3 regions of the Nocardia sp. NPDC058480 genome follow, and region 3 is predicted to be linked to each of the others. Evidence: riboswitches for the same ligand, from Rfam matches in the RefSeq annotation. Region 3 holds a riboswitch; each other region holds the start of a gene.
The links. Region 3 has a riboswitch for cobalamin ahead of cobN (cobaltochelatase subunit CobN). Riboswitches for the same ligand answer to the same signal wherever they lie in the genome.
Positions count from the first base shown of each region.

Region 1: linked by a shared signal. The riboswitch ahead of metE (5-methyltetrahydropteroyltriglutamate--homocysteine S-methyltransferase) and the one ahead of cobN (cobaltochelatase subunit CobN) in region 3 are both predicted to bind cobalamin.
Region 2: linked by a shared signal. The riboswitch ahead of ACFWO8_RS13190 (ABC transporter substrate-binding protein) and the one ahead of cobN (cobaltochelatase subunit CobN) in region 3 are both predicted to bind cobalamin.

Region 1 covers NZ_JBHXMN010000015.1:53,482-59,726, reverse strand. Annotated here, with positions in the region: gene ACFWO8_RS26975 (pyruvate carboxylase) at 1-1,927, opposite strand, end outside; cobalamin riboswitch at 2,207-2,416, shown strand; gene metE (5-methyltetrahydropteroyltriglutamate--homocysteine S-methyltransferase) at 2,559-4,823, shown strand; gene ACFWO8_RS26965 (bifunctional 2-methylcitrate synthase/citrate synthase) at 4,978-6,114, opposite strand; gene prpB (methylisocitrate lyase) at 6,119-6,245, opposite strand, start outside.
Region 2 covers NZ_JBHXMN010000004.1:316,528-322,772, reverse strand. Annotated here, with positions in the region: gene ACFWO8_RS13205 (GDSL-type esterase/lipase family protein) at 1-213, opposite strand, end outside; gene ACFWO8_RS13200 (MarR family winged helix-turn-helix transcriptional regulator) at 320-799, shown strand; gene ACFWO8_RS13195 (hypothetical protein) at 1,159-1,383, opposite strand; cobalamin riboswitch at 1,568-1,761, shown strand; gene ACFWO8_RS13190 (ABC transporter substrate-binding protein) at 1,790-2,827, shown strand; gene ACFWO8_RS13185 (FecCD family ABC transporter permease) at 2,824-3,822, shown strand; gene ACFWO8_RS13180 (FecCD family ABC transporter permease) at 3,819-4,886, shown strand; gene ACFWO8_RS13175 (ABC transporter ATP-binding protein) at 4,883-5,671, shown strand; gene ACFWO8_RS13170 ((2Fe-2S) ferredoxin domain-containing protein) at 5,668-6,245, shown strand, end outside.
Region 3 covers NZ_JBHXMN010000006.1:334,283-340,527, forward strand. Annotated here, with positions in the region: gene ACFWO8_RS18055 (acyl-CoA thioesterase domain-containing protein) at 1-288, opposite strand, end outside; gene cobN (cobaltochelatase subunit CobN) at 379-4,065, opposite strand; cobalamin riboswitch at 4,101-4,228, opposite strand; gene ACFWO8_RS18065 (hypothetical protein) at 4,480-4,962, opposite strand; gene ACFWO8_RS18070 (MerR family transcriptional regulator) at 4,959-6,245, opposite strand, start outside.

The sequences.
Region 1 (6,245 bases), on a different contig from region 3:
TGTTGAGTGCGTCGAAGATGCGGAAGATATCGATACCGGTCGTAGCGGCTTCGGAAACGAAAGCGCGCGTGACCTGTTCGGGGTAGGGCGTGTAGCCGACGGTGTTGCGACCGCGCAGCAGCATCTGCAGGCAGATGTTCGGCACGGCTTCCCGCAAGGCGGCCAGGCGTTCCCACGGGTCCTCGTGCAGGAACCGCAGTGCCACATCGTAAGTCGCGCCGCCCCACGCCTCGATCGAGAGCAGCTCCGGGGTCAGCCGCGCGACGTGTCCCGCCACACCGAGCAGACCGTTGGTGCGCACGCGGGTCGCCAGCAGCGACTGGTGCGCGTCACGGAAGGTGGTGTCGGTGACGCCGAGCGCCTTCTGTTCGCGCAGCGCACGCGCGAAACCCTCCGGTCCGAGGGTGAGCAGCCGCTGGCGCGAACCGTCCGGCGGCGGCAGCGTCAGGTCGACGGCGGGCAGCTTGTCGTAGGGGTACACCGTGGTCGGGCGGTCGCCGTTGGGCTTGTTGACGGTGACGTCGGCCAGATAGGTCAGGATCTTGGTGCCACGGTCGGCCGATCCGCGCGAGGTGAGCAGCTCGGGACGCTCGTCGATGAACGAGGTGGTCACCCGGCCCGCCTGGAAATCGGGATCGTCGAGCACCGACAGCAGGAACGGAATGTTGGTCGTCACGCCACGAATACGGAATTCGGCGAGCGCGCGCTGGGCGCGCGCGGCGGCGGCGGGCAGGTCGCGACCACGACAGGTGAGCTTCACCAGCATGGAGTCGAAGTAGGCGCCGATCTCCGCGCCCAGGTTCGCGCCACCGTCGAGACGGATGCCCGCGCCACCCGGCGTGCGGTAGGCGGTGATGCGGCCGGTGTCGGGGCGGAATCCGTTGGCCGGGTCCTCGGTGGTGATGCGGCACTGCAGCGCGGCACCGCGAATCTGCACCGTTTCCTGACTCAAGCCCAGGTCCGCGAGGGTCTCACCGGCGGCGATCCGAAGCTGCGACTGCACCAGGTCGACGTCGGTGATCTCCTCGGTGACCGTGTGCTCCACCTGGATGCGCGGGTTCATCTCGATGAACACGTGGTTGCCACGCTCGTCCAGGAGGAACTCCACGGTGCCCGCGTTGATGTAACCGATCTGGCGGGCGAACGCCACCGCGTCGGCGCAGATCCGCTCGCGCAGTTCCGGAGACAGGTTCGGGGCGGGCGCGAGCTCGATCACCTTCTGGTGGCGGCGCTGCAACGAACAGTCCCGCTCGAACAGGTGCATCACATTGCCGTGCTGGTCGGCCAGGATCTGCACCTCGATGTGGCGCGGATTCACCACCGCCTGCTCGAGGAACACCGTCGGGTCACCGAACGCCGACTCCGCTTCGCGCGAGGCCGCTTCGATCGACTCACGCAACTGCTCGGGCGCGGCGACCCGGCGCATGCCACGACCGCCACCACCGGCGACGGCCTTGACGAAGATCGGGTATTCGAGTTCGGCCGAGGCGGTGAGCAATTCGTCGATGTCGGCCGAGGGTTCGCTGGACTTCAGCGTCGGCAGGCCGGCCGCCTTGGCCGCGGCGATCGCCGTGGCCTTGTTGCCCGCCATCTCGAGGATCTGGGCAGTGGGGCCGATGAACGTGATGCCCGCGGCGGCACAGGCCGCGGCGAGGTCGGGGTTCTCCGACAGGAATCCGTAGCCGGGGTAGATCGCGTCGGCGCCTGCGGCCACCGCGGCGTCGATGATCGCCTCGATCGACAGATACGCGCGAACCGGGTGGCCCTCTTCGCCGATCTGATACGACTCGGCCGCCTTGAGGCGATGCACGGAGTTGCGATCCTCGTACGGGAACACCGCGACCGTTCCGATGCCGAGTTCGTAGGCCGCGCGGAAGGCACGGATAGCGATCTCACCACGATTTGCGACCAAGACTTTCGAGAACATTGGCCTACGGTACCCGGCCATGAGCCGGGGACGGACACGCAAGGTGGCTTCGCAGCAATCTTCACACCGCACACCCGCCTACCTGCGAAGTTGCGTTCATCAGGCCGTCACATCTCACCGCGGGGAGCGGCCTGCGGTGCGCGTGGACAACGTGGGCGCAACCGCAGGTCACGGCGCTGTTCACCACGGGGCGGTGACCCGCGCCCGGCGTTGAGGGCCTATGCTGGGCACGCAGCTGGTTCGCCTGCGCGGTGGAAGAGTCGGAGCCCCGACCTCCCGCACAGGTGTCGAAACCCGGGTGCGGATCATGTTCCGCACCGGGTGAGAGGGAACCCGGTGAGAATCCGGGACTGTCCCGCAGCGGTGAGCAGGAACGACCGCCGTCATCAGCACTGGGCATCATGCCTGGGAAGCGACGGCCAGTAGGTCGGTCGATCACACGACCGGTGCCCGCGAGTCCGAAGACCTGCCGACTGTGCCGGATACGCCGTATCCGGCGGCCACCGCCTCGTGGATCGGGCGCGCGGACCACCGATGCCTACTCGTCGCACCTTTCGCGACCTGGTCCGGCCGGGTGGCGTGTGCCCGCGAAAAGGCGACGGCTCTCCCTGCACGACACTGGAGAATCTCCGTGACTGTTTCGCATACTCCTTTCACCGCAACGGTTCTCGGCCTACCGCGCGTCGGCCCGAACCGGGAACTCAAGCGCGCCACCGAGTCCTACTGGGCGGGCCGTGCCGATGCCGCGCACTTGCACGCGGTCGGCCGTCAGCTCCGTCGCGCCCAGCTCACCGAACTGGCCGCGGCGGGACTGGATTCGGTGCCGGTGGGCACCTTCTCCTACTACGACCAGATGCTCGACACCGCTGAACTGCTCGGCGCACTGCCGCCGCGCGTGGCCGGGATCGCCGATCCGCTCGATCGCTATTTCGCGGCGGCGCGTGGCACCGACACGGTCGCGCCGCTGGAGATGACCAAGTGGTTCGACACCAACTACCACTACCTGGTGCCCGAGATCGACGCGGCCACCACCTTTTCGCTGCATCCCGGCAAGCTGCTGACCGAACTCGACGAGGCGATCGAGCTCGGTGTGCCCGCGCGTCCGGTGGTGATCGGTCCGATCACCTTCCTGAAACTCGCCAAGGCCGCTGACGGCGCCGCGCTGGAGCGGCTGCCCGAGCTGCTGGGGCTGTACCTGGACCTGCTGGCCCAACTGGCGGACGCGGGCGCGCAGTGGGTGCAGATCGATGAGCCGGTGCTGGTCACCGACCTGACCGAGGCGGAGATCGCCCTGGTCGGCCAGACCTACAGCGTGCTCTCGGCCGCGCAGAACCGGCCCGCGATCCTGGTCGCCACCTACTTCGGGCACCCCGATGCCGCATTGGCGGTGCTGGCCGAGACCGAGATCGAGGGTGTCGCGCTCGATCTCACCGCGGGCACCGATATCTCGGCGGTCGCGGCGCTGCCCGCTCTGGCTCGCAAGCTGGTGGTGGCGGGCGTGGTCGACGGCCGCAATATCTGGCGTGCCGACCTCGACGCCGCCCTCGCCACCCTCGGCTCCCTGCTCGGCAGCGCCGACGCGGTGGCGGTGTCGAGTTCGTGCTCGCTGCTGCACGTGCCGTATTCGCTGACTCCCGAGACCGGACTGGACGAGCGGCTGCGCTCGTGGCTGGCGTTCGGCACCGAGAAGGTCGGCGAGGTGCGAGTCCTGGCCACCGCCCTCACCGCCGGTGTCGACACCGTCGCCGACGAACTGGGTGCGGCCCGCGCCGCCGCCGACTCCCGCCGGAGCGACCCGCGCCTGCACAACGACCAGGTCCGGGCTCGATTGGCCGCGCTCGACGACAACGACCTGACCCGCTCCCCCGCCGACGAGCGTCGCGTCCTGCAACGCGATCACCTCGACCTGCCGGTGCTGCCGACCACCACCATCGGCTCCTACCCGCAGACCTCGACCATCCGGCTGGCCCGCGCCGCGCTGCGCAAGGGCGAGATCGACAGGTGCGAATATGTGCGGCGGATGCGGGCCGAGATCGCCGACGTGATCACCCTGCAGGAAGAACTCGGCCTCGACGTGCTGGTGCACGGCGAACCCGAACGCAACGACATGGTGCAGTACTTCGCCGAACTGCTCGACGGTTTCGCCGTCACCGAGGCGGGCTGGGTGCAGTCCTACGGCACTCGCTGCGTGCGCCCGCCGATCCTGTTCGGCGACGTCACCCGGCCCGAGGCGATGACGTTGTCCTGGATCGGCTACGCCCAGTCGCTGACCACCAAGCCGGTCAAGGGCATGCTCACCGGCCCGGTCACCATCCTGGCGTGGTCGTTCGTCCGCGACGACCAGCCGCTGGGTGAGTCGGCCCGCCAGGTCGCGCTCGCCATCCGGGACGAGACCGTCGACCTGGAAGCCCAGGGCGCGCGGATCATCCAGGTCGACGAGCCCGCCCTGCGCGAGCTGCTGCCACTGCGTGCCGCCGAACAGCCCGCGTACCTGCGGTGGTCGGTGGATTCGTTCCGCCTCGCCACCGCGGGCGTCGCTGACACCACCCAGGTGCACACCCACCTGTGCTACTCGGAGTTCGGCGAGGTCATCTCGGCGATCGCGGGCCTGGACGCCGATGTCACCTCGATCGAGGCGGCGCGCTCGCACATGGAGGTTCTCGACGATCTGAACGCGGCCGGTTTCGCGCTCGGCGTCGGGCCGGGCGTCTACGACATCCACTCGCCGCGGGTGCCGTCGGTCGAAGAGATCACGGTCTCCCTGGCCGCCGCGCTGAAAGCGGTACCTGCCGAACGCCTCTGGGTGAACCCGGACTGCGGTCTCAAGACCCGCGGGCCGGTCGAGGTGGAGGCGTCGTTGCGCAACTTGGTGACAGCCGCGGCAGCGCTGCGGTGATCTGAGAGTCGGGACAGGCCACTGCCCCGGGCGCCATGTTCTCGCCCGGGGCAGTGGCCACCGCCGATCCCGGAGTTGGCTCAGTCACGCGAGTACCCGACGCGATTCGCGTTCGATACGGGGAGCGAAACGCGCCGGAAGGCAAGGTTTCCGGTCAGCTGACGCGCACGACCGGAACCGGCCGCTGTGGCACGCCGCGGTATTCCGACAGCGGCCGGATCAGGGCATTAGCGGCCGACTGCTCGGCGATGTGCGCGGTCCAGCCAGTGATCCGGCTCATCACGAAGATGGGCGTGAACATCTCGATATCGAAGCCCATCAGGTAGTAGGCCGGTCCCGCGGGGAAGTCGAGATTCGGTGCTATGCCGGTCTTCTCCGCCATCGCGGCGGCGAGCTCGTCGTACATCCGAACCCACTGCTGCCCACCGGTTACCGCCGCGACCTCGTCGAGGGCGGCCTTCATGGTCGGCACCCTGGAGTCGCCGTGCCGGTACACCCGATGCCCGAAGCCCATCACTTTGCGCTTGGCGGTGAGGGTTTCGGCGACCCATGCCGTCGCGAGTGCGGGATCGGCGATCTCCAGCATCGTGTGCATCACCGCCTCGTTGGCGCCGCCGTGCAGGCGACCCTTCAAGGCGCCGATCGCCGCGGTGATCGCACTGTAGGAGTCCGAGCCGGTGGAGGTCACCACGCGCGCGGCGAAGGTCGAGGCGTTGAAACCGTGCTCGGCGTAGAGGATCAGCGAGATCTCGAACGCGCGCACGATCCGCGGTTCCGGTACCGCGCCGAAGCACATATACAGGAAGTTCTCGGCGAACCCGAGCTGGGAGTGCGGTGCGATCGGGTCGAGGCCGCGCCGCCTGCGCATCGCCGTGGCGATCACCGTGGGCAGCAGGGCAGTCAATCGCAGTGCGGCGTCCAGTCTTTCGCGCTCGCTCGCACTCTCGGATGCGGCGTCCTCGGTGCCCAGGTAGCTGACGACCGTGCGGACCGCGTCCATCGGGTGGCAGGTGTCGGGCATCTTCTCCAGTAGCGCGAGCACCGACCGATCGATCCGGCGCTGGGCGCGTTCGCGCTGGCTGAGCAATTGCAGCTGGCCCTCGTCGGGGAGTTCGCCGTACCACAGCAGGTAGGCGACCTCCTCGAAACCGCAGCGTGCGGCCAGGTCCTGCACCGGGTAGCCGCGATAGGTCAGCGAGTTGGTCTCGGCGACCACCTTGGAGATGCTGGTCGTGTCGACCACCACTCCGGCCAGACCTTTGGCGATGGTGGGATTCTGCGCACTGGTCATAGCGTCACTCACTCACCGTGAAATCGAAGATGCCGGAGTCGAATTCGTTGTAGTGCCGGTAGCCGAGCAGCTCATAGAGCCGCGACCGGTGCTGCATGCGGTCCAGCAGTGCCGATTGCGTTCCGGCCGTG
Region 2 (6,245 bases), on a different contig from region 3:
CTTGCGTTGGGCGATGCGTGCGGCCCCGATCCGCAGCGGTGCGTGACCGTAGCGGTTGGTCAAGCGCACGCGTACCGCGTCGCCGCCACCTGTCATGTGCACGACGTGGCGCACAGTCTCGTCACCGAACTCCCGTGACTCGGCGAGCTTGATCTGCTCGTTCGGGTCGATGACGCCGGTCCGGAAGCCCGCGATCCACCTGGTGTTCTGCATGATCTCTCCAATATTTGCCGTGCGGAATAATGCCTACGCATAGGTTTACTCGTAGGTATTCCTCGTGTCAACTATCCGCATGGCAAATATCGGCTAAGCTGGCCTTATGTCCGTGCACGAGCTGTTCGACGACCCCCGCTTCACCATCTCCGGCCTGCTCTTCGAGGCACACAACGGCCTGATCGCCAAGCTGGAGCCGACCTGGAAGGCGCACGGTCTCTCCGGCCTCGACCTCAATGCCCTACTGAGACTGAGTCGCTCCCCGGGGCGCCGCCTACGGATGTCGGATCTCGCCACCCAAACCGAGCTCTCGACCAGCGGCGTCACCCGTCTGGTCGACCGGCTGGCCACCGCGGGACTGGTCGAACGCCAACTCGACCCGACCGACCGCCGCAGCGCCTACGCGGCCCTGACCGATGCGGGCATCCGCCGCCTCGAGCAGGTTCTTCCCGACTACCTCGACGCCCTCGAACAATGGCTCACCGGTCAGCTGACCCCCACGCAACTCGACGGCTTGATCACCGGCCTGCGCGTGATCCGTGACGCCACGAACCCGGCGGCCACCGCCGTGTCCGAGCGGTCCTGAGCGCTCGATGCGACGGATCGATGTCGCAGGGGGACCGGTGACAGCCAGCGCTGAGATTCGCCCCGGGTCCGGTGGGCGGCATTGTTCGACCAGCTCGCGCTTGCGAAGCGCTACTCGGCGCCGGTGAAAGCAGGCGGGTCGGCTTCAGGGGAGTGAATGGTATCGGTGGTGATACGGTGCCGACCCGCCTGCAAACCATTCGTTGTCGGCGTCGGGATGGATTGGCGCCGCCGCTGTGGATAGCGAAGTCCCGCACCGCAACTCGCCGGAATCGTCGCCCCAGGCGCGTGTGTTGCTCCGATCGATGAGCTCGGTACACCGCGGGCCCGGTGTGTATCGGGCCCGCGGTGAGAGGTAGGTCAGGGTAGGGGAACCCAGGTGCCGAAGAACCAGAAGCCGTGCTGCGGTCCGTCGTTCTTGTGATGCTCCGGCTGTTGCTGGGGCCGATGATCCTGGCCCTGCTCGGGCCGCTGCTGATCGTGGCCGCCCGGATCCGCGCTCGCCATGCCCGCAGTAGCGCCGACCACTCCGAGAGCGAGAGTGCCCGCCACCGCGGCCTTGGCCAGTGTCGTTGTCATTCTCATGCGCGTTCCTCCTGATCTTCGATCTCACTGCCGAGATCATCGGCCGGCCGAAGTGCTCGGCCGATAGCTGAATCTTCGCGGCGCAAGTGTCGAGCACGGTGGGACGCGGCTGGGAGTCGGCTGTGTATCGGATCCGGTGTCCGTGCACAGACCCCGGCGCCGACCCTCGATGGAGCCGACGTTGTTACAGTGCACCAGCCGTGGTGTTCGGGAAACCGGTGTGGAACCGGTGCGGCCCTCGCCACTGTGATCGGGAGTTGTGAATCGATCCGGACGACGTCTGTCGTCCGGAGCCACTGGGGCACCTGCCCTGGGAAGGTGGATTCACCGCGCACTATCCCGTCAGCCAGGAGACCGGCCACGGCTACGCAGTACCCCATTCCACGAGGACCTGGAAGGCCGTCTCTTGACCCGCTCTGTTTTCGCGCGCCTACGTTCCGGCGCGTTGCTCGCCTGCGCGATCGTTGTCACCGGTTGCGGTGTGCAACCCCTCTCCGACGCGGGCGGCGCAGCTGTTGTCGCCCGCGTGAACTGTGGGATCGACGTTGCCGTCGATGGCCCACCGCAGCGGATCTACGCGGCGTATCAGCCGTCGATCGAGATCGCGCACGCGCTCGGTGTCACCGATCGGCTGGTGGGTACGGCATTTCTGGACTCCGCCGTGCTTCCGGAGTATGCCGACGCGCAGGCGCGCGCACCCTACGTCGAGAAGCTGCCGAGTCGCGACGAACTGCTCGCCCAGCGACCCGACTTCGTGATGTCGGGTTTCAACGGGGTGTTCGCCTCCTCAGCGCAGAACAGCGTCGGTACCAGGGCAAGCCTGCACGAATTGGGTGTGCGCACCTGGGTGCTGAGTCCACTGTGCCCGAGCGCCGACGGACTCGCCGATGAAGCGATCGACCCCGACACCGTGCGCTTCGACAACGTGTACGCCGACCTGCGCGATCTCGGTGCCCTGTGGGGGACCTCCGAGCGCGCCGACGAGGTTGTCACGCAGCTGAGTTCGCGCATCGACGCGGTCCGCGCGAAGGTCGGCAACGCCGGGAAACCGCGGGTCGCGGTCGTCACGCCCAAAGACGACGGCTCTTATACCGTGGCAGGCGGCATCGACTTCATCACCCAGATCATCGAGGCCGCAGGTGGAGTGAACGCCTTCGCCGATCTCACTGTGAAGCGCAACGTGCCCGTCGGCGCGGAAGAGCTCATCGCCCGTGACCCCGACATCATCCTGACCAGCCTGTGCTGCAAGGCGACCTACACGCGCACCGACGCTCAGCCCCAGGTCGACAAGATCGTCGGAAACCCGGCATTCGCGAATCTGGCGGCCGTGCGGAACGCGACCGTGCACCCGTTCCTGTTCGCCGACCGCGCGGCAGGCGTGCGGATCGCGCACGCGACCGAACTGGTCGCCGCATTGATCCATCCCGAGCTGTTCCGGCGGTGACGCGCACCGCTCGCGGCACCGGTCTGATCCTGGCCGGCGCCGCGCTGGCGGCTGCCTGCGTCGCGTCCATCCTGATCGGTTCACACCCGCTCACCCTCGACCAGGCCGTGGTCGCGTTCACCGATTTCCAGGGGACCGACACCGACCGGGTCGTGCGCTACATCAGGCTGCCGAGAACTGTCGCGGGCCTGCTCGCGGGTGTCGCGTTGGCGCTGGCAGGCGCGGTGATGCAGGGGCTCACCCGCAACCCACTGGCCGGGCCGGGCCTGCTCGGCATCAACGCGGGTGCGTCGCTGGCGATCGTGATCGCGATGGGTACGTTCGGCCTCACGGCGACGGGCGGCTTCATCTGGTTCGGCTTCCTCGGCGCCGCGATCGCCGCCGCGTTCGTCTACACGCTGGGATCGTTGGGGTTCGGTGGCGCGACCCCGGTGAAACTCGCGCTCGCGGGCGCCGCCTGCACCGCGCTGTGTGGGTCGATCACCACGGCGATCACCCTGCTCGACCGGACGCTGTTCGACAACTTCCGATTCTGGGTGGTCGGCTCGTTGGCTCGCGCCGACATCGAATCCGTATGGCAGACAGCACCGTTCATCGCTGCCGGGTTGTTGCTGGCGGTAGTGGTGGCCCGGCCGTTGAACGCCGTCGCCATCGGTGACGACCTGGCGCGCACGCTCGGCACCCGACTGGTCGCGACGCGGGCGACCGGTGCGCTGAGCGTGGTGCTGCTCGCAGGCTCAGCAGTCGCCATCGCCGGGCCGGTCGCCTTCATCGGCTTGGTGATCCCGCACATCGCCCGATTCTTCGCCGGACACGACTACCGGTGGATTCTGCTCTGGTGTGCGCTGCTCGGCCCGACGCTGCTGTTGGTGGCCGACATTCTCGGACGGATGCTGGCGCGGCCACAGGAAATCCAGGTCGGCATCATCACCGCCTTCGCGGGCTCGCCGTTCTTCCTCTTTCTCGTGCGCAATCGAAAGGTGGCCACACTGTGACGCTCACCGAGCGCAGCATGCTGCCCAGCGGCACGCTGTTGCTGCGAACACCCGACCGGCGCATCGTCTTTCGCGTCGGGAAACGGTCCGCGGTCCTGACCGTGCTGATCACCGCGGCCGCGTTGACGGTGGCGGCGTGGTCACTCACGATAGGCTACTACCCGCTCACAGTCGCTGACGTGATGCGTGTCCTCGGTGGCGGTGGCACGCTCATCGAGTACGACGTGGTGGTGGCCGACCGGTTGCCGCGTGTGCTCACCGGGCTGTGTGTCGGCGCGGCCTTCGCGATATCGGGGGCGATCCTGCAACGGATCGCGACCAACCCACTGGTGAGCCCCGAGATCATCGGGATCAACGCGGGCGCCTCACTGGGCGCGTTGGTGGTGAGCGTGTTGCTCGGTGGTGCCGGGCTGGGGCTGGTCGGCGGGGCGGTGATCGGTGCCGGAGTGGCCATGGTGCTGATCGTGGCCGTGGCCACCAAGGACGGGCTCGATGGCTATCGACTCGTGCTCGTCGGCATCGGCGTCACGGCGATGCTGTCCTCGGCCATCGCGTTCATTCTGACCATCGCCGACAACTACCAGGCGCATACGGCCGCCATGTGGCTCACCGGCAGCTTGGCCAACCGCGATGGGAGCCACGTCGGGTTCGCCGCGACGGCGCTGGTGGTGGTCGTGCCGCCGCTGCTCGTTCTCGCTCGCTCGTTGCCGCTGCTGGAAATGGGTGACGAGCTGGCGAATTCGCTGGCTGGGCGGCGCGGCCCGCATCGCATCACACTCATCGTCGTCGCGGCCGCCGCCGCGACCCTCGCGACGGCCGCGGCCGGGCCGATCAGTTTCGTCGCCTTGGTGGCGCCGCAGATCGCGCGACGGCTGCTGGCCGAACGCGGTGCCGGGCTCGCGCCCGCGGCTGCCACCGGGGCGTTGCTGGTGGTCGCCGCCGACCTGGCCGCCCGGCGGCTGTTCCCGGCGGAACTCCCTGTCGGGGTGGTGACCGCCATCCTCGGCGCTCCCGTTCTCGTCTACCTCCTCGCCCGCGCAACCCGGATCGGACACGCTGGATGACCGCACACCTGACTACCGAGGGACTCACCCTCGGCTACGGCGACACCGCGATCGTCACCGACGCCACCGTCGACTTCCCGACGGGTGCGATCACCGTCATCGTCGGCCGCAACGGCTGCGGCAAATCGACCCTGCTGCGTGGCCTGGCCCGGCTGATCGCGCCTACGGCGGGCGCGGTCCTGCTCGACGGTGCCGATATCGCACCGCAGCCCGCGCGCACGGTCGCCCGTCGGCTCGGCATGTTGCCGCAACAACCGGTCGCCCCCGACAGCATCACCGTGGGTGAACTCGTCGGCCGCGGCCGCCATCCCCACCAACGCTGGTTCCGTCAATGGTCGGCGCGCGACGGTGAGGCCGTGCGAAAAGCGTTGGTGGCCACCGACACTCTCGAGTTGATCGACCGATCGGTGGATCAACTCTCCGGCGGTCAGAAACAACGGGTGTGGATCGCGCTCGCGTTGGCGCAGGACCCCGAGGTGATGCTGCTCGACGAACCGACGACCTTTCTCGACCTGGCGCACCAACTCGACGTGCTCGACGTTCTGCGAAACCTGTTGCCGCGCACTATTATTGTCGTCCTGCACGACCTGAACCTCGCCGCCCGCTACGCCGACCATCTCGTCGCCGTGCAGGACGGCCGCGTGGTCGCGCAAGGTTCACCCGCCGAGATCGTGCGTCCCGAGCTGGTGTCGGAAGTCTTCGGCATCGACTGCACGGTGATCGAGGACCCGATGACGGGCACACCGCTGGTGATTCCGGCCCCGCGAACGGTGCGTACCGCATGACGCGCCGGTATGTCCTCATCGCCCGGCCGACTCCGTCGGGCGTCGATCTCCCGTCCGTCGAGGCTCTGGCCGAGGCCTGCGGAGTCGGCTACGCGCTACTCGACCAGGAGGAGCCGACCATCCACACCGCACTGGATACCGCCGCCCGCGACGAATCGCCGGTCACGCTGATCCCGCTCGCGGTGCCACGCGACCGGTACCTCGAGACCTGGATCGCGCGCGCGGTAGCGAACTGGAAGGAAACGCGCGGGAGCGAACTCGACGTGCGCATCACCGACGGCGTCGACACCGCCGCCGGATTCGCCGATGTGGTGCGTTCCAGGATGTCCGAGGACGGCACACCGGTGACGGCGAGCCCGCGGGGCTTCCGCAGCCCGGCCTGGTCCGAAATCCCCGACCACACCTCGCACATCCTGGTCTGTCGAGGCCCCCGCTGCACCGTGTACGGCGCGGGCGAGCTGCACCGGACTCTGCGCCGCGACCACCCGGGCGCCCTGATCACCCCGACCGGCTGCCTCAACCCGTGCAATCTCGGCCCGCTCTACATCACCTACCCGGACGGCGAATGGCATAC
Region 3 (6,245 bases):
GATCTCGCCGTCGGCGCGCACGACGATCGCCACCGAACGGACCCGTTTGCCGTCACGCACCAGTTCGCTGGCGACCGTCAGCGGCACGGCGGGTACCGGACGGTGCAGGTCGACGGTCAATCGCGCCGGGCTGAACCCGTCTGCGCAATAGCCCGCTTCCACTTCGCGCGCCATCAACCCGCACACCGGCGGACCGGACAGTGTGCTGGGCGACCACAGGCTCAGCGAGTACCGCATCGGCGCGAAGACGCCGTCCGCATGCGTGAAGTAACCCAGGGAGATACTCATCGTGACCCTTTCGCTGCGTGTGCTGGGCGGGATCGCGCCAACACACCATTCCTCACACTAGAACGTGTTGCAGTTTTGCGGCAAGTCGAGTCACTCCAGCTCACCCTCGGTTTCCAGGTAGACCTGGCGCAGCTTGTCCAGCGTCTCCTGCTCGGGGTGCTCCCAGAGCTTGCGCTCGGCCGCTTCCAGGAGCCGTTCGGCGATGCCGTGCAGCGCCCAGGGGTTCGACTGCTCCATGAACTTGCGGTTCACATCGTCGAAAACGTAACTCTCCGACAGCTTCTCGTACATCCAGTCGGCGACGACATTGGTGGTCGCGTCATAACCGAACAGGTAGTCGACGGTGGCCGCCATCTCGAACGCGCCCTTGTACCCGTGGCGGCGCATCGCCTCGAGCCAGCGCGGGTTCACCACGCGGGCGCGGAAGACGCGAGCGGTCTCCTCCGACAATGTGCGGGTGCGCACGGCATCGGGGCGGGTGGAGTCGCCGATGTAGGCCTCGGGGTTCTTGCCGGTCAGCGCGCGGACGGTCGCGACCATGCCGCCGTGGTACTGGAAGTAGTCGTCGGAGTCGGCGATGTCGTGTTCGCGGGTGTCGGTGTTCTTGGCGGCGACCGCGATGCGCTTGTAGGCGGTGCGCATGTCGTCGGCGGCGGGGGCGCCGTCGAGGTCGCGGCCGTAGGCGTAGCCGCCCCAGGTGGTGTAGACCTGCGCGAGGTCGTCGTCGGTGCGCCAGCTCTTGGAGTCGATGAGCTGCAGCAGACCGGCGCCGTAGGTACCCGGCTTGGAGCCGAAGATGCGGGTGGTGGCGCGACGGGTGTCGCCGTGTTCGGCGAGGTCCGACTGGGCGTGCGCGCGAACGTAATTCGACTCGGCGGGCTCGTCGAGGTCGGCGACCAGGCGGACCGCGTCGTCGAGCAGGGCGAGCACGTGCGGGAACGCGTCGCGGAAGAAGCCGGAGATGCGGACGGTGACGTCGATGCGCGGGCGGGCGAGTTCGTCGAGGGAGATCACCTCGAGCGCGGTGACGCGGCGGCTCGCCTCGTCCCACACCGGCCGAACGCCCAGCAGCGCGAAGACTTCCGCGATGTCGTCGCCGGAGGTGCGCATCGCCGAAGTGCCCCACACCGACAGCCCGACCGACTTCGGGTACTCGCCGTGATCGGCCAGGTATCGGGCGAGCAGCGATTCCGCCATCGCCTGACCGGTCTCCCAGGCCAGCCGCGAGGGGACGGCCTTGGGGTCGACGGAGTAGAAGTTGCGGCCGGTCGGCAGCACGTTGATCAGGCCGCGCAGCGGGGATCCGCTGGGGCCCGCTGGGATGAAACCGCCGTTGAGAGCGTGCAGGACGCGGGCGATCTCGATGCGGGTTTCGCGCAGGCGGGGCACGACCTCGGTCGCGGCGAACCGCAAGACGGTCGTCACCGCGTCCAGGCGCGCGACCTCGTCGGACGAGAAGGTGCGCTCGGAGCCTGCTGCGGCAGTCGCGTCGGCCGTGGTCGGATTCCCCACTCCCCCAGCGAGAATCGCGGCGGCATGGTCGTCGACGACGGTGTCGACGGCGTCCGCCGACCAGTCCGTTGCCTGCAACGCGGCGAGGAGATCGCGGGCGCGACCCTCTGCGGTGTCCACGCGTTCGCGGGATTCGTCGCCGGCCTCACTGAGACCCAAGGCTTCGCGCAGACCGGGCACGTTCTGTTCGCCGCCCCACAGTTGGCGGGCGCGCAGCATGGCCAGCACCAGGTCGAGTTCCATGTCACCCTCGGGCGCCTGCCCGAGGATGTGCAGGCCGTCGCGGATCTGGACGTCCTTGATCTCGCACAGCCAGCCGTCGACGTGCAGGAGCATGTCGTCGAAGACGTCTTCCTCGGGACGTTCGGCGAGGCCGAGGTCGTGGTCCATCTTGGCCGCGCGCATCAGGGTCCAGATCTGCTGGCGGATGGCGGGCAGTTTGGCCGGGTCGAGGGCGGAGATATTGGCGTGCTCGTCGAGCAACTGCTCCAAACGAGAGATGTCGCCGTAGGTTTCGGCGCGCGCCATCGGCGGGATCAGGTGGTCGACGAGGGTGGCGTGGGCGCGCCGCTTGGCCTGGGTGCCCTCGCCCGGATCGTTGACCAGGAACGGGTAGATCAGCGGCAGGTCGCCCAGCGCCGCGTCGGTGCCGCAGGAGGCGGACATGCCGAGGGTCTTGCCGGGCAGCCACTCCAGGTTGCCGTGCTTACCCAGGTGCACCATCGCGTCCGCGCCGAAACCGTCGGGCGCGGACAGCCAGCGGTAGGCGGCGAGATAGTGGTGGCTGGGCGGCAGATCGGGATCGTGGTAGATCGCCACGGGGTTCTCGCCGAACCCGCGAGGCGGCTGCACCATGAGCACCACATTGCCGAACCGCAGTGCGGCGATGACGATCTCACCCTTGGGATCGGCCGATCGGTCGACGTAGAGTTCGCCCGGCGCCGGCCCCCACGCCTCGACGACAGCCTCGCCCAGGTCCGCGGGCAGGGATTCGAACCAGCGGGTGTAGGTGGTGGCACCGATGCGAATCGGGTTGCCCTCCAACTGTTCCGCGCTCAACCACTCCGGATCCTGACCGCCCGCGGCGATCAGCGCGTGGATCAGCGCGTCGCCGTCGCGTTCCACCAGGCCGGGGATCTCGTCGATATCACCGAGATCGTAACCGGCGGTACGCAATTCCGTGAGCAGACGGATCGCACTCGCTGGGGTGTCGAGGCCGACGGCATTGCCGATGCGGGCGTGCTTGGTCGGATAGGCCGAGAGCATGATCGCGATCCGCTTGTCGGCGGCCGGGATGTGGCGCAAGCGGGCGTGGCGCACGGCGATCCCCGCCACGCGGGCGCAGCGTTCGGGATCGGGGACATACGCCGACAGCCCGTCTGCGTCGAATTCCTTGAAGGAGAACGGCACCGTGATGATCCGGCCGTCGAATTCGGGCACCGCGACCTGCGTCGCCACATCGAGCGGCGACAGGCCGTCGTCGTTGGCCTCCCACTGCGCGCGGCCACTGGTCAGGCACAGGCCCTGCAGGATCGGCACGTCGAGGGCGGCGAGCGCGGCCACATCCCAGGCTTCGTCGTCACCACCGGCCGACGCGGTCGCGGGCTTGCTGCCACCCGCCGCGAGGACGGTCACCACGAGGGCGTCGGCACGGCCGAGCAGGGTGAGGAGTTCGGGTTCGGCGGTGCGCAGCGAGGCGGCGTAGACCGGCAGCGGCCGGGCGCCCTTGGCCTCGATCGCCTTGCACAGCGCCTCGACGTAGGCGGTGTTGCCCGCCAGGTGCTGGGCGCGGTAGTAGACGACGGCGACGGTCGGGGCGTGCGGTTCGAGGATTCGCGGGGACCGGTCGAGCTCGCCCCAGGTGGGCAGTTGCGCGGGCGGTTCGAAACCGTGTCCGGTCAGCAACACCGTGTCGGACAGGAAATTGTGCAACTGGAGCAGGTTCTCGGCCCCGCCCGCGGCGAGATAGTTGTGCGCATCGGCCGCGACACCGACCGGCACCGTCGAGCATTCCATCAGCTCGGCATCGGGCGCGATCTCGCCGCCCAGCGCCACCATCGGCACCCCGCTCGCCCGAATCGCGTCGAGGCCCTCTTCCCACGCGCGCTTGCCGCCGAGGATCCGCACGATCACCAGGTCGGCGCCGTCGAGCAGTCCCGGCAGATCCTCCACCAGCAGCCGGGCGGGGTTGCCCCAGCGGTACTCGGCGCCGCTCGCGCGAGCGCTCAGCAGGTCGGTGTCGGAGGTGGACAGCAGCAGGATCACAGGGTGAGACCTTCCTCGGGTTACGCGCCCATCGGGGAGTTGCGGTGCTCGCCGGAGAGGGTCTGGCTGTTCACAGTGGCGCGACCGCACCGGATTTCCACCGGTTTCCTCGTCGCCCGCCGAGCAAGACGATGCTACTGGGCCCGCCTCGCCCGCAACTTTCCAGCCCGCTCCCCACCGCTGGACAATCGATCAGCAGGCAATGGCGCGGGCATCACCCGAGAGCGCTCCTGCACCATTGCTTGATGATCTTGATCTGCGGCGGCGCTGCGCGGCGGTGTTCAGCGATCGGGGCGACCGCCTCGACGCTGCCGATCATGATCGACTCGACCGAACAGCCGCCGCCGAAGTCGGTGTCCGACCAGATGTACGCGTTCGCCGACCACCTGCGGCGCGTGTGGGTGGTCGACGTCGTCAAGGGGTGGGGCGGCGGGTGGTGTCGTTGGACGCGATCGCCAGGGCGATCTCGGGAACGATGCGTCGGATCAGCGCGCCGTAGTCGTCGTCCGGGAGGATATCGAGGCGTTCGCGGGCCTCTTCGAGGTGGCGGGTTGCAGCCGGGAAGGCACCGAGGCGGCGGAAGTTGTCGGCGAGGTTCAGGTGCAGGGAGGGGTAGAAGCCGGCGACCTGGAGGCCCGCGTGATAGTCGTTGAGGCGGGTGTCGGTGAGGGCGTCGGCGGCGTCGAGGGCGCGGACGTCCCAGACCAGGGCTTCGGCCGGGTCGTCGTAGACGTCGGCCAGGTAGTGGGCGAGGGCGCATCGGTGCAGCGGGTCACCGGCGGGACCGATGTCGGCCCAGACCTCGAGCAGGGTGGTGCGGGCACCATCGGCGTCGCCGGTCCGGAAGTCGGTGACGCCCTGGGTGATTCGGGTCATGATCGGGTCGGCGGTGGTCATCGGGAGGTCTCCTCGGTGGGTTCGGGTTTGCGCGGCATGACCAGGGTCGACAGGTCGCCGTCGTCGGCGGAACGGACCAGCACGGGCATGTCCGGGGCGATGAGGTCGAGCATCACGTCGGCGCCGACCGCGCCTGCGATGGCGGGGTAGAGGGTGGTGACGGCGAAGTGGATGGTCATCGAGGGGCCGGTGATCTCGGCGGCGAGAGATCGTCGAGTGACGCAGCTGTGGTCGGCCTCGGGCGTGGCAGGCTCGGCGTTCGCAGGTCTGTCCGGCGTCTCCGCGGTGGTGGCGAGCCGTGCGGGGGTGCCGCCGGCTGTGATGGACACCGCGTTCGGTGGGTACACATGGAGCGCCACCGTGGATGAACCTGCGTTTTCCAGCGAATGGAGCAGATCCGCACGGGCGAGCACAACTCTTGTGCTGACCGGTGGCAGTGCCGCCAGCATTTCTCGATAGTCGGGGAAGTCCTCGGTCGAACGGCGGCAGTGGCGGCGGGCAGCATCGGTTTTCTGGCCGAGCCGAACGCCCGACGCTCCGTGCCCGACATCGCCGTCGACGCGGTCGGCGTGTGCGTCGAGATCCCTGTCGCCGGGCCGTTCGCCGCGGCCTCGCGCGGCGGTACGCCGGTTGCCGCCGGAATCCTCAGCGGCCGTGGTGAATTCGATACCTGATGCGGTCGCGACGATAGCCACGGAATACTGTCGGCGCAGCCAGGACACGGCCGATCGAAGGTCGGCGGCGTCGATGGTGGCTGTCCATGACCGTGCGGCCTTGCCTGTCGTGTGTAGCGTGCGGGTCGCCAATCGGTAGCGGTCGGTTGCGGTGAGCGTCAGCTCCTGCGCGTCCACTTCGAAGAGAATCGTGTCCAGTACCCGCATGGTCGGATCGGTGAGAGTGGCGGTCGCGACTTGGTCGACCGCGGCCGCGAGCGCGGGTCCGCTCATCCATAGGGCGTCGGATGCCTCGCCTCGGGTCGGCGAGTGCTGAGGATCTTCCCGGTCTACCGAGTCGTGGGTGTTCGGCGATTCCGGGTGAACTCGCATGGCCGCGCGGGCCGCGATCGTGGCGGTGCGAATCTCGGCCGAGCGACGGTCCATGGCGGCCAGGTGCTCGTCTACCAGGTCGGCCGCATCGGCTGGGTCGGCGAGGACGGCGGCGACAGCCGGTAGCGGCATGTCGACGGCGCGCAGGTGCCGGATCAGGCGGGCGGTGTCGGTCTGTTCGGGGGCGTAGTAGCGGTAGCCGGTGATGTCGTCGACGACGGCGGGGACGAGGATGCC